Regions from separate parts of the Pandoraea fibrosis genome, predicted to be linked through region 2. Evidence: riboswitches for the same ligand, from Rfam matches in the RefSeq annotation. Region 2 holds a riboswitch; the other holds the start of a gene.

Region 1 (7,167 bases), 820 kb from region 2:
GGCACAAGTTTGTGCCGTCGACGACGTGCAACGCGGCATTGCGCTGCTTGCCGAGACGATCGTGTGGCGCCGCATGGGCGATGCCGCACGCACGAAACAAACGCTCGCAACGCTCGCTGCGACCTTCGGTGCGAATCCGCCCGGCTCGCCCACGCTACGGGCCATGCATTGGATCGTGCAGGCATGGCAGGCGTATGCCTTGCGCGACGAGGCGGGTGCGTTTGCCCACCTGCAACGCATCGGCGACGACGCATCGCTCGCCCCCTGCCTCGTCTACAACCCGCGCATCCGCTTCGAAAGCCGGAACTTGCAGGCATTGCTCTATAAGTCGCACGCGGCGCGCCCCGGCCCGATGCCTGCGCGCGCGCAATCGGCGGCCAATGCCCTGACGGCCTTCTCCGATGCCTTGCAGGCGGCGTTCGAAGCCGACTCCATCGAGCTGGCACAACACGTGGCGGCCAACATCGGGCTGTCGCTGTGGTTGTTCTGGCAGGGGGCGCTCATCGACGTCGGCCGACGTCTTGCCGCAGCCGACGTGCAACGTCAGGCACTGCGCTGGATCGGTCTGTCGGAGTGGATCTGCGACCGGTTCGGTGTTGGCGGCAACTCGGTCTGGAATACGGTCTTCCTGCTACGCATCGCGCGAGGCGGCGTGCCGGTGCGGCGCGACCCCGATCTGGCGACGTTGCGTGCGAGTACGCCGCTCGCTGTCGACGCCTTTCTCGATGCGGTACAGCCGTTCGGCGCCCCCTTCTCGCGCGCCAAGGGCTTCACGCAATGGACGGAAGTGGTGGCCACGACGCTGGCCGATCATGAAGAGGGACGCGTTCGCTTCGAGCCATTGCAACTCGCCAACCTATGGTTCGAAATGTTGTGGTTTGCGCTGCATCAGGATGGCGATTCGCCGCAGGCGTTACACGCCGCCCAGTCGCTGGGCCGCGTGTTGCCGATGCTGCCGCCGCCCGACCGGCGGTTCTTCCGCGACGCGCTGCGGCTGATGCCGCGAGAGTTTCAACGCGAAGTCCGTCTGGCGCAGTGAAATCGGCCTCAGCCGGTGGGCTTCGCGTTCGATCGGGCCGTAGCGGATGACGGGCATTCGCGGATGGCTAGCGCACGGTTAGCGCACGCCTTGCGGTGTTTTCGGCAGCGACGAGCGGAACGAGATCGCCACCCGGTTCCACGCGTTGATCGTTGCGATCGCAAACGTCAGATCGGTGATCTGCTTGTCGTCGTAGTGCGCCCGCAGCGCGTCGAAAACGGCGTCGGGCACATGGCCATCCTGTACGTTGGTGACCGCCTCCGTCCAGGCCAGCGCTGCACGCTCGGCCGGCGAATACAGCTCAGTCTCGCGCCAGGCGGCGAGCAGATGCAAACGACGCGAATCGATCCCCACTTTCAGCCCGTCGGTCACATGCATGTCGATGCAGAACGCGCAGCCGTTGAGTTGCGACGCACGCAGCCAGACCAGTTCCACCAGCCCGTCCGGCAAGCCGCAGTCGTGGAAGTAACGGCTCAGCGTGCCGAGATGTTCGTAGGGGCGCGAGGAAGCTTTGATGAAGTTCAGGCGTTGCATGAGTCGAATCTCCCTTCAGGTCAGAAAAATGCCGAGATAGCCGGGGTATGCCGCCATCACACATCCCATGGCAGACGATGCATCCACACCCCAGACACCTTCTGAACGATACGCACCCCTTGTCCCATTCAGAAGAGCCAAAACCGAATAGAATCGCTAGGCCAAAGTCAGTCGAGCCGGCCACCAGGGAGGGCGGTGCCGGATGACTTCCCCATCAAGTCACGCGAGACATCACGCCATGTCCGAAACATCCAGCCGTCCCGCACTCGCCGCTCTGCATCTGGCCGACGCCATGCAAACTACGGGCATGCCGACCTACCGGGCGTTGTACGAGCGCATTCGCGAGGGCATTCTCTCGGGCAAGCTCGCGCCGTCGAGCCGATTGCCATCGACGCGCGCGCTCGCGAGCGAACTCGGCGTGGCGCGCGGCACGGTCGAAGCGGCTTACGAACGGCTCGTCGCGGAAGGCTTCGTGATCGGGCGTGGTGCCGCCGGGAGTCGCGTCAACCCTCAGTTGGAGGGCACACGGCTCGAGGCCGCCGCGAAAGCGATGCCCCCGCGTGTCGACACCACCCGATCGAGCCGCGCCTCGCCAAGCGAAACGTCTGATACGTTCAATCGCCCACCGACGTCCGTGCGCGATGTGCCCGAAAACCCCAACAGCATCCCGTTGAATGCTTTCGGCATGCCGTTTCCCTTGCAAAACGGCATGCCCGCCCTCGATGAATTCCCGCGCAAGCTGTGGGCACGCCTCGCGGCACGTCACGCGCGGCATCTTTCCCCCGAGGGACTGCATTATCAGAGCGCCATTGGCTGGGCGCCGCTGCGCGAAGCCATTGCCGGTTATCTCGCGATTGCACGCGGCATTCACTGCGAACCCGGCCAGATCATCGTCACGGCGGGTTATCAGGGCGCGCTAGCCTTGATCGCCCGTGTGCTGCTGCGCCCGGGCGATGCCATATGGTGCGAGGATCCGGGCTATTTCCGCGCACAGGCGGGACTTCGGATGACCGGCGCCACGTTAGTGGCGGTGCCTGTCGATCAGGAGGGACTCGACGTCGCGGCCGGCGAGCGGACCGCTCCCGACGCACGGCTCGCGGTCGTCACCCCGTCGCACCAGTCGCCGCTATCCGTCACGCTGCCGCTTGAGCGCCGTCTGGCCCTGCTGGCGTGGGCGCAGGCGCATGGCGCCTGGATCGTCGAAGACGACTACGACAGCGAATTCCGCTACACCGGCGCGCCGTTGCCCGCGCTCAAGAGTCTGGATGGCGGGGAGCGTGTGCTCTACGCCGGATCGTTCAGCAAGGTGCTGTTTCCCGGTTTGCGCCTCGGCTATCTGGTGGTGCCGCCCTCGCTGTGCGATGCGTTCGTCGCCAACGCGTCGCTGGCCTCCCCTACTCAGGGATGGATCGAACAGGCGACTGTCACCGATTTCATTACCCAGGGACACTTCAGCCGCCACATCAAACGCATGCGCCAGCTCTATGGCGAGCGCCGCGCGGCGCTCGCGCAGGCGCTGCGTCAACACCTGCCGGGACGCATCGAACTCGCACAACAAGCCGGCGGCATGCATTTGCTCGGCTGGCTGGAGACACATCGCAACGATCGCGCGTTGTGCCGCACGGCGTTCGGACATGGCATTGCGCCGGGGGCGCTGTCCTTCTTCAGCGTCACCCGCCCATTGCCACCGGCACTCGTGATGAGCTTTACCAACGTGCCCGAAACGTTGGCCGATGACGTTGCCCAGCGGCTCGCTCGCGCCTTCGACGACGATGACAAAGTCCACGCCGCCAAGTGACGCCAGCCCCGCCAGCGAAGTGGGTATCGGCACTCTGCATGCCGCATTGCACCATCATCCGTTCACGTTTTTCGGGACACGTCGTGCTTGTGTTTGCCGGGCATGTCGGTGTATCGTTGCCGCAAAGCTAGCGCAGGGGTCCTGCAACGTGAGTTGTGGGTGAGAAATACCCTTAGAACCTGATCTGGATAATGCCAGCGCAGGGAGCGTAGAAGTTCCTCGCCCCCGTTCATGCTCCTGAGCCGCTTTGCGCCGAATTTGTCGGCGTCAACACGTGCCCCGCCAGGAGACATTGCATGAACGCCAATCCGAAGTTCCTCTCAGCCAACGCGCGCGTGGACGAAGCCGCGATCGCACCGCTGCCGAATTCCCGAAAGATCTACGTCACCGGCTCGCGCCCCGACCTGCGTGTTCCGATGCGTGAAATCTCGCAATCCGACACGCCAACGAGCTTTGGCGGCGAGAAGAACCCGCCGATCTACGTCTACGACACGTCCGGTCCGTACACGGATCCCGACGCCCGCATCGATATCCGCTCCGGTCTGCCCGCACTGCGCGCCGCCTGGATCGAAGAGCGTGGCGACACCGAAGCGCTGCCGGGCCTGACCTCGACGTTTGGCCGTGAGCGTGCCGCCGACACCGCCACCGCCGACCTGCGCTTCCCGGGCCTGCATCGCACGCCGCGCCGCGCCAAGGCCGGCAAGAACGTCACGCAGATGCACTACGCGCGTCAGGGCATCATCACGCCCGAAATGGAGTACATCGCCATTCGCGAAAACCTGCGCCGTCAGGAATACATCGAAAGCGTGCGCAACGCCGGTCCGCAGGGCGAGCGTCTCGCGAAGCTGCTCTCGCGTCAGCACCCGGGTCAGCACTTCGGCGCCAGCCTTCCCGCCGAGATCACGCCGGAATTCGTGCGTAGCGAAATCGCGCGCGGCCGCGCCATCATCCCGAACAACATCAATCACCCGGAATCCGAGCCGATGATCATCGGCCGCAACTTCCTCGTGAAGATCAACGCGAACATCGGCAACTCGGCCGTGACGTCGTCGATCGGCGAAGAAGTCGACAAGATGACGTGGGCGATCCGCTGGGGTGGCGACACGGTGATGGATCTGTCGACCGGCAAGCACATCCACGAGACGCGTGAGTGGATTCTGCGCAACAGCCCGGTGCCCATCGGCACGGTGCCGATCTATCAAGCGCTCGAGAAAGTGAACGGCAAGGCCGAAGAACTGACGTGGGAAATGTTCCGCGACACGCTCATCGAACAGGCCGAGCAAGGCGTGGATTACTTCACGATTCACGCCGGTGTGCGCCTCGCGTATGTGCCGATGACCGCAAACCGCATGACCGGTATCGTGAGCCGAGGCGGCTCGATCATGGCCAAGTGGTGCCTCGCCCATCACAAGGAAAGCTTCCTGTACACGCACTTCGAAGAGATCTGCGAAATCATGAAGGCATATGACGTCGCATTCTCGCTCGGCGACGGCCTGCGTCCCGGCTCGATCTACGACGCCAACGACGAAGCCCAACTCTCCGAGCTGAAGACGCTGGGCGAACTCACCCAGATCGCCTGGAAGCACGACGTGCAGGTCATGATCGAAGGCCCGGGCCACGTGCCGATGCAGCTCATCAAGGAGAACATGGATCTCCAGCTGGAGTACTGCGACGAAGCCCCGTTCTACACGCTCGGACCGTTGACGACGGACATCGCCCCCGGCTACGACCACATCACGTCGGGCATCGGTGCGGCGACCATCGGCTGGTACGGCACGGCCATGCTGTGCTATGTCACGCCGAAGGAACACCTTGGCTTGCCGAACAAGGACGACGTGAAGGAAGGCATCATCACGTACAAGCTCGCCGCGCACGCCGCCGATCTGGCCAAGGGCCATCCGGGCTCGCAGATTCGCGACAACGCGCTGTCGAAAGCACGCTTCGAATTCCGTTGGGAAGACCAGTTCAATCTGGGTCTCGATCCGGACAAGGCACGCGAATTCCACGATGAAACGTTGCCGAAGGACTCCGCCAAGGTGGCACACTTCTGCTCGATGTGTGGCCCGCACTTCTGCTCGATGAAGATCACGCAGGACGTGCGCGACTATGCCGCCAAGCAAGGCCTTAGCGACGAAGCGGCACTCAAGCAAGGCATGGAAGTCAAGGCGGTCGAGTTCGTCAAGAGCGGCGCCGAAATCTATCGCCGTACCTGACGCGACACCACAGCGTGCGGCGTGTCGTTCGCGCCGCGCGCAGGCCGTTCGCGCCAGTGAAATGCCAACGCGCCCGGGTCATACCGGGCGCGTTTTTTCATGGATGACGGCCGGCGATTCCTCGTTCGCCGGATCGGATGCGTTTAGCGTTGCGCCGACGCGTCGGTGGTGGCGTCAGCCGGCGCCGTCGGCAGGCCACGCATGGTGAGCTGGTTGCGCAGCCGCTGCGTTGCGATGTGCGGCGGCTTCGAGGACATCAACGTCGCCAGTGCCGTGAAGGACCGCGTGTTGGATGCCGGCAGCGCTGCGGCGTCGAGCACCTGCGCGTGGCGCATCTCCCAGTGACGCTCACCGAGTTGCTCGATCCCGAGCGTGAGCTTGACCCACTCGTCCGTGCCCAGTCCGACCGAGGATGGCAGATCGGATCGCACCATCGCCTGATGCATCGGCATGCCATTGGCACATCCCACGCGAAGCATCCATTCGGTACTCGCCCGCGTTGGCAGCACGCGCGAGCCCTGCTGCAACCGATCGCACACCTTCTCGATGAATTTTCCGGGCGACTCCAGTTCGTCGCAGGCTCTCGACCACTCCTTCTTGCCCGCCAGCGCCGGATGGCCCGTCCAACGTCGAGCGGTATCCGCAACGATCGCCGTCACATCGTCACGGCTGGTTTCGAACGCCACCGTGCCATTGCGCCCGCCAGTGCCGAGTAACGAACCACGCACGATATCCCGACAAATCTGCGCGCGCTCGCTGCGATCCTCGGGCATACAGACCGGATGATTTCGACTGTCCAGCGACGTGATGCGTGGGTTGAGGCTCTGCGCACTGGCGCAGAGATAGAGGGTCTCCATGGCCGATGCACTCAGCACAGGCGCGGCCCCACGCGGGACACCACTCGTCGGAACGGCCAGCGGCGTAGGCAACACATCGACGCTGTCCACGTCGGCCGGCACCGACAGGAATGCGTCGAAGGAAGCGCCCGGCGAGGTGTCGTCCACGGACACGCCCAGGAAATCACTGCCGAATGCCTTGCCCATGCGTTGCGGCACCGGCGCGGCATGCGAATCGCTGACCGACCAGGGATGCGCGACAGCGCTGGCGCGGATGTTCGCAAGGCCCACCAATGGGAGATTGTCGGCATTGGCCTGACCTACCGCATGATCGAGTGCGATCGGTACCGTTGCCGCCATGGTGCCCATGCCGGGCGAATAGTGAGATGCCTGTATGCCGTTCATCGTCGTACCTTCCTCAGGAAAGAGAATCGTGGCCCGTCGCCACGGCGTCGACACTGCGTCGAAGCGGCTTTCACGATGCACGAAGGGGCGAACGCCCATTGTCGATTCTGTACACGGGGTCTCGTGGCTCGGGCGCGGCACCGCCCGGAGGTAGACAGCGGCGCAGACTTCGCGGTGGGTTCAGCGGGCACCGCTGCCAGCCTGCCCTGAACTTATGGCATGCTATCGGGCAGCGGTACAGCCGACGCGGCCAACGCGGCCCCCGCCAGACGGTGCTCACGGCACAGTTCGCTCGCCATCGACACCGTACGGGGACGCGTTTCCCGCGCTCCAGCCCGAAGG
Region 2 (7,167 bases):
CGAAGCCGATGCCTTGCAACGTGCGCGTGATGAGCAACTGCCAGAACGAGTTCGTGAAGCCCGAGAGGAACGTGAACAGGCAGAACGTGGCGATCGTCCATTGCAGCACGCGCACGCGGCCGTAGCGATCCGCAAGAATGCCGGCGAGCCATCCGCCTACGGCGGACGAGATCAGCGAGCTGGTCGCGATCATGCCGGCCTCGCCCTTCGTCATGCCCCACGCGGCGATAAGCGTGGGTATCAGGAAGGAATAGATCATGAAATCGAACGCGTCGACGGCGTAGCCGCCGAAGCCGGCATACAGGGCCTTGCGTTCTTTCGTATTGAGTTCCTTGAACCAGGAAAAAAATGCCATGAAGACTCCTCGGTGGATCGTGTGCTTGTCGTTATGTGTGTGACGTGTGTTTTTCTTGTGGGGTGCGCAAACTCGCGCGCGACTCAGAGCGTCAGGCCGCCGTCGACGTGAATCACCTGTCCCGTGATCTGACGCGCATGCCGGCCGAGCAGAAAGACGGCGAGCGCGGCGATGTCGTCGGGTTCGCAGAGGCGGCCGGTCGGCGTGGCGTCGGCTGCGCGCTGCCATGCGGCCGGATCGATGGCGGAGTGGCCACTGTCTTTACGTGTGTAGCCGGGCGCGACGCAGTTGATCGTCACGCCCAAGCGAGCGTATTCGGCGGCGGCGCTTCTGGCGAGCGCCTCGATGGCGGCCTTGGCAGCGGCGGTTGCGGGAAAGCCGGGTTGATTCGGCGCGAAGCGGTGTGCCACGAACGAACTGATGGCCACCACGCTGGCCTGCGGCGAGCGTTGCAGATCGGGTAACGCGCTGCGCAGGAGCGCGGCGAATGCGCCGGGCATGGCGGCGAGCGTGCGCGCAAAGGCCTCGTCGTCCACATCGGCCAGATGCTGTCGCGTGGCGAAGCCCGCGTTGCTCACGAGTTGGTCGACGGGGCCGAAGGCGTCGTGCGCGGCGTCGATCAACCGTGTGGCGGCAGAGGTCTCGGCGAGGTCGCCGAACCAGACGGCGCACTGCGCGCCGAGCGCCTCGCAGGCGCGACGTACCTCGGCGAGACGCGCCTGACTCTCGTCAGAAGCCCCGCGGGTATGGAGTAACAGGTGAGTTTCCGGGCCGGCAAGCCGGCGGGCGATGGCCGCACCGATGCCGGAAGCGGCGCCGGTTACGACGATAGTGCGTCCGGCGCGTCGGTGAGACTGGCCGGACAAGGAAGCGGGGGTGGTCACGATGAGGCCGAGTCAGGCAAAGGGTGCCCGTGATTATGCCAAAGCCCTCGTGCGCCGGGACAGGCGCGTCAATATTATTTAGGAAGTGAATGAATTGGCGTGCGCGCCTGCTACGCGGCGCCCGCCACCTGTGAGGGTTCGACGTCGCCGGTGGCCCGCAACGTCATGGTGTGTTGATGGAAGCGGCCGAGGGTCTCGCGGTGCGCCACACTCACCATCGCCGTGTTGGGCAAACGCGCATGCAACGCTTCGTACACGGCCTCTTCGGTCTCCACGTCGAGTGCGCTGGTGGCCTCGTCGAGGAACAGGTAATCGGGCTTCTGGAGCAACGCACGCGCCGCGGCGAGCCGTTGCTGTTCCCCGCCCGAGAGCCGTCGTGCCCAGTGGGCGGGCGTTGACAACTCGCTCGCGTATTGGTCCATGTTGACGGCGGCGAGCGCGTCACGGCACTCGGCGTCGCTGAACGTGTCGGGCGGCGAGGGGAACGCCAGTGCGGCCTTCAAGGTGTCGATGGGCAGATAGCTCTGTTGCGAGAGGAACAGCACGCGGGCGTTGGCGGGGACGTCGATGCGCCCGCTGCCGAAGGGCCAAAGACCCGCGAGGGCGCGCAACAAGGTGCTTTTGCCGCAACCCGAACGGCCGCGAATGAGCCAGTGGGAACCCGGTGTGAACGCGAACGTTCCGGCGGCTGCGAGCGGTACGCCATTGGGAAGCGCCAGATGCAGATCGGTCGCCGCATACCCGGGAGCGGACGAACTGTTCGCTGTCACGACCGAGATGGCGCCTGCATGGGGTTGCTGTGGTGGCTCGTCGATCACGCGCGTGAATTCGCGCAGACGATTGATCGTCGCTTTCCAGTCGGCCAGTGTCGCGAAGCTGTTCACGAACCACGAAAAGCCGTCGCTGACCTGCCCGAAGGCGTCGATGATTCGCATGAGCACGCCGAGGGTGAACGCGCCCGCGAAGTAGCGAGGGGCCGCCGCCATGATCGGGAAGACGATGGCGATCTGCGCGTAAATCGAGTTGGCGAAGATCAGGCGCTTCGTTACGACCATGATTTGCCACCAGTTCTCGCGCACTGCGCCAAACGCCGACTTCAGACGAGACAGTTCGGCGCCTTCGCCGCGATAGAGCGCGACCTGCTCGGCCGATTCGCGCAAACGCACCAGCAGAAAACGGAAATCGGCTTCCACCTGTTGCTGCCGGTAGCTAAGGCCCACGAGCGGACGGCCGACCTTGAAGATGAAAAACGAGCCTACGACGGCATAAAGCGCCGCAACCCAGACCATGTAGCCCGGGATAGTGATGTTCATGCCGCCGAGCAGGAACGATACTGCGCCGGAGATCGTCCAGAGAATCGTGATGAACGAGAACAGCGAGACGAGCGTCGTCAGCAAGTCGAGCGACAGCGCCAGCGACGAGTTGACCAACGTGCGGATATCTTCCGAAATACGTTGGTCGGGGTTGTCGGCGAGATGGTCGCGCTCGATGCGGTAATACGCCTGACGGGTGAACCACTTCGACAGGTTCGTATCGGTTACCCATTGCCGCCAGCGGATTTCGAGCATCTGGCGGAAGTAGGTGCGGAACGTGGCGATGATGATGAAGCTGAAGGCAAGGATCGCGAATTCGGCGAGCGACGACTTGAAGACAGGCCAGTCGCGCTTGTCGAGGGCGTCGTAAAAGCCGGCGTTCCACGCGTTCAGGCGCACGTTGATGAACACGACCGCCAGATTCAGCGCCACAACGAGCGCCAGCAATCGGCGCCCCTCCCAACGTTTCTCCGAGACCCAGTAAGGCCGGATCAATTGCCAGGCCGTAGGGTGCTTCGGCGGCTTGGGCGCCGGGGTGGCGACGGGGTCGCCGGGCGGGGGCACCTCGGGCGATTGGGGGGACATCGGCGTGTGGACCATGATCGTCTGGCGGCACTGCCGCAGTGGTGCAATGTGTGATGGGGGACGACGGCTCATTTGACCTCAGTTCCCGATGCTGCGTTGCACGAATTGCGCCCTGAAACTCGCGTCACACCGAATTTCAGTTTACGTGTTGTTACAAGGCCCGGGAGATTCGTCGAAAAACGAGACGCAACGGGCGTGTAACCGGCCGGGAACCCAGCTTGCACGGGCGTCGGCATCTATGTTGTAATGGCTGCGGGCGAAACAGGGGTGCTCCGTGACCATGCGTAACGACGTCACGGGGCTGAGAGAGACCCTTTGCACCCGACCCGGGTAATACCGGCGTGGGAAGTTTCCGACTCCTCCAGTGGGGTAAGGTGTCCAACACCGTTTCGTCCTTTTGCTTTCATGAGGAAAGGACCCCATGCGCTGCCTTCCACCGATTCCTTCGTATTCCCCTGATTGCCTGCGCGCCGTGACGGCTTGCGCGGCCATGCGCGTATGAGCGCCACGACACTCCGTTCGGCTTCTCGTCCCGACGTCGCCATCCTCGGCGGCGGGCTATCCGGCCGTCTTCTGGCCTGGCAACTGGTTCGCGCCGGCGTGCGCGTGGCGCTGTATGAGCGGGGTGACGCCGACGGATCGTCTGCCGCCGGCTGGGTCGCGGCTGCCATGCTCGCGCCGCTGGCCGAGGCCGCCGTGGCGGAGCCGAGCATCGTCGAGATGGGCGCGGCCGGTCTCGAGCGCTGGCCGTCGCTGATCGATGGCTTGCCCGAGCCTGTCTTCTTCCAACGCAACGGCACGCTGGTCGTGTGGCATCAGCCCGACCGTGCCGAAGCCGTGATGTTCGATCGGCGCATGCGCGCGAATGCCCCGCCGGCATTGCTGCGTGGTGGCGTCGAGCGGGTGGCGGGTGCGCAATTGGGCGAGGTCGAGCCTGCGCTGGCCGGGCGTTTTCAGGAAGGTTGGCTGCTGCCGAACGAGGGGCAACTCGACAACCGTCAATTGCTGCGCGCACTGGCGGCCGGTCTCGAAAAGGCGGGGGCAGAACTGCATTGGCATACGGAGATCGCGGAAGGGGCCTATCCCGACGCGGGGCTCGTCATCGATTGCCGTGGGTTGGGCGCTCGCGAAGTCCTCACGCGATTGCGCGGTGTGCGCGGCGAAGTGGTGCGCATTCACGCGCCGGGTATCGGGCTGCGCCGACCGGTACGGTTGCTGCATCCGCGTTACCCGATCTATATCGCGCCCAAGGAAAACGATCTGTATGTGATCGGCGCGACCGAACTCGAGTCGGAAGACATGTCGCCGATGACCGTGCGCTCGGCGCTCGAACTGCTCTCGGCGGCGCATTCGCTGAACCCGGCGTTCGGCGAGGCGCGCATTATCGAGTTGAACGTCAACTGCCGCCCCGCGCTGCCCGATCATCTGCCGCGTGTGCAGTGGGACGGGGCGCGGCTGTTGCGAGTGAACGGTTTGTACCGGCATGGCTATCTGCTGGCGCCGGCAGTCACGGGAGAGGCTTGCGCGCTGGCGCAGGCATTGATGCAATCGACGGGCGCTGCACCGACCGCGTTCGACTGGGAAACGTGGCGAGCGAGCCGGCCGTGGCCGGACCTGTTCCGTCAGGCATGAGAGGGAGCTGTACGCGATGGACATCCATATCAATCAACAGACGCTGAGCGTGGCCGAGACGGCGACGCTGGCCGAGGCGCTTGCCGCCTACGGCGCGCAGCCGCCGTTCGCGGCGGCGATCAATGGGCAATTCGTGCCCAAGACGCAATACGCGGCGCGCACGCTCGCGCAGGGCGACAAGATCGATGTCGTGCAACCGGTCGCCGGAGGCTGAAATGAACGCATTCACCGAATCGGCCAACGTGGCCGCAGGCAGCGCGCGTGACGCGCTCACGCTGTACGACACTCGCTTTGGCAGCCGTTTTCTGTTGGGCACGGCGCGCTATCCGTCGCTGCAAGCGCTCAACGATTCCATCGACGCGGCGCGCCCGGGCATGGTGACGGTGGCGTTGCGCCGCCAACTGTCGGGCAACGGGGTGCAGGCCTCGGAAGGGCATTTCTGGGAAACGCTGCGTCGTCTCGCGGTGCCGGTGCTGCCCAATACGGCAGGCTGCCATTCGGTACAGGAAGCGGTGACGACGGCGCAAATGGCGCGCGAAGTCTTCGAGACCGACTGGATCAAGCTCGAACTGATCGGCGACGATTACACGCTCCAACCCGATCCGTTCGGTCTGGTGACGGCCGCCGAGCAACTGATTCGCGACGGCTTCAAGGTGTTGCCGTATTGCACGGAAGATCTGGTGCTGTGCCGTCGTCTGCTCGACGTCGGTTGTCAGGCGCTGATGCCGTGGGGCGCGCCGATCGGCACGGGCAAGGGGGTGATCAATCCCTACGGTTTGCGGTTGCTGCGCGACCGTTTGCCGGATACGCCGCTGATTGTCGACGCGGGTCTCGGTCTGCCGTCGCACGCCTGTCAGGTGATGGAGTGGGGCTACGACGGCGTGTTGCTCAACACCGCCGTGGCGCTCGCCGCGCAACCGGTGGAGATGGCAGGCGCGTTTGCCGGAGCGATCAAGGCGGGGCGTGCCGCATGGCTCGCCGGCCCGATGGCCGAGCGCGAAAGCGCCGAGGCGAGCACGCCGGTGGTCGGCGTGCCGTTCTGGCACCAGACGGGCGTCTGAATACCGTTCGCCAGCATTTCGCTTCAGATTTCGTTCGTCACCTCGTACCTCCGATTTACAAGGAAACTCCATGACGACGCAGATTGGCGCCGCCACGTTGCCGCACGTGCAATGCCTGCCCGCCGACGCCCCGCTTGCCATGGCGTGGCAGCAAGCCGCAGCCGAGATTCGCGCGCGGCTTGCGCCGTGGCCGTCGGACAAGACGGCGCCGCATTGGCGTTTGCACGCCCAGACGCCGGTCAGCGCCGGCACGGGCGACGTGATCTGGTGGCCGCTTGCGCCGCAGGGGGCGCCGGGCACGGCGGCGTCGGTGCAGATCGATGTTTGGCGCGCAGCCGGTGCCGTGGTGTTGTGCTCGCATGCATTGGCGAATGGGCAAGTGCAGGACACGCTGTACACGCACGACGTGATCTATCGCGTGGCGGGGGCGGACGATCCCGCTTTCTTCCCGGCGTTCGCCGCGTTTCTCGATGGTGGCTTCGCACCTCACGACGCGCTGGTGCTCGCGCGTGCCTGGCGAACCGACGGTAGCCATGCACGACCGGAAGATGCCGACACGCTGGGCGCATGGCCGAGCGTGCTGGAGACTTTCCCGACAGTGCTCGGGCAAGTGCCGTCACCCGGACGTTTCCCGGCATGCCCATCACGTCTCGGCCTGTATCCGGTGTTGCCGGACGCCGACTGGTGCGAACGCATGGCCGATCTGCAGGTGAGCACCGTTCAGTTGCGAATCAAGGACCCGGCACATCCGGCGTTGCGTTCGGAGATTGAGCGTACGGTGGCTGCCGGCCGACGCGTGACGCGCGACAGTGCATGGTTCATCAACGATCATTGGCGCGAGGCAGCGCAGGCCAACGCCTACGGCGTGCATCTCGGACAGGAAGACATGGCGGCGCTCACCGCCGACGAGGTGGCGACGCTGTTCGCGAGTGGCATGCGTCTGGGCATCAGTACGCATGGCTATTACGAGATTCTCGCGGCGCATCATTTCCGTCCGAGCTATCTGGCCGTCGGCGCCGTGTTCCCGACGACCACCAAAGTGATCGCGACGGCGCCGCAGGGGCTGGCGAAGCTTGCGCGGTACGTGAAGCTGATTGCACCGCATTACCCGCTGGTCGCGATTGGCGGCATCGATGCCGCCAATCTCGCGCAGGTACTCGATACGGGCGTGGGATGCACGGCGGTCGTGCGCGCGGTGACGGAGGCTGACGATGTGGCCGCAGCGGTGCAAGGCATGCAAAAGGAGTTCGCGCGGCGCAGCGTGGCATGACACGATGACGCGGCTTAGCGGAGGCGGGCGGTTACAGATCGCGTGTCATGAACACTGCGCCGTCGCC

What was found. Region 2 has a riboswitch for thiamine pyrophosphate ahead of PI93_RS05345 (FAD-dependent oxidoreductase). Riboswitches for the same ligand answer to the same signal wherever they lie in the genome.
Region 1: it holds a riboswitch for thiamine pyrophosphate, as region 2 does, so the genes downstream of both, thiC (phosphomethylpyrimidine synthase ThiC) here and PI93_RS05345 (FAD-dependent oxidoreductase) in region 2, are expected to answer to the same signal.

The regions. Positions count from the first base shown of each region.
Region 1 is NZ_CP047385.1:2,023,272-2,030,438, reverse strand. Features, by position in the region: gene PI93_RS09100 (hypothetical protein) at 1-1,039, shown strand, start outside; gene PI93_RS09095 (carboxymuconolactone decarboxylase family protein) at 1,118-1,573, opposite strand; gene pdxR (MocR-like pyridoxine biosynthesis transcription factor PdxR) at 1,812-3,371, shown strand; TPP riboswitch at 3,496-3,594, shown strand; gene thiC (phosphomethylpyrimidine synthase ThiC) at 3,668-5,584, shown strand; gene PI93_RS09080 (hypothetical protein) at 5,728-6,924, opposite strand.
Region 2 is NZ_CP047385.1:1,201,299-1,208,465, forward strand. Features, by position in the region: gene PI93_RS05330 (MFS transporter) at 1-355, opposite strand, end outside; gene PI93_RS05335 (SDR family NAD(P)-dependent oxidoreductase) at 439-1,239, opposite strand; gene PI93_RS05340 (ABC transporter ATP-binding protein/permease) at 1,350-3,137, opposite strand; TPP riboswitch at 3,391-3,502, shown strand; gene PI93_RS05345 (FAD-dependent oxidoreductase) at 3,636-4,769, shown strand; gene thiS (sulfur carrier protein ThiS) at 4,786-4,983, shown strand; gene PI93_RS05355 (thiazole synthase) at 4,985-5,830, shown strand; gene PI93_RS05360 (thiamine phosphate synthase) at 5,901-7,100, shown strand; gene PI93_RS05365 (GNAT family N-acetyltransferase) at 7,132-7,167, opposite strand, start outside.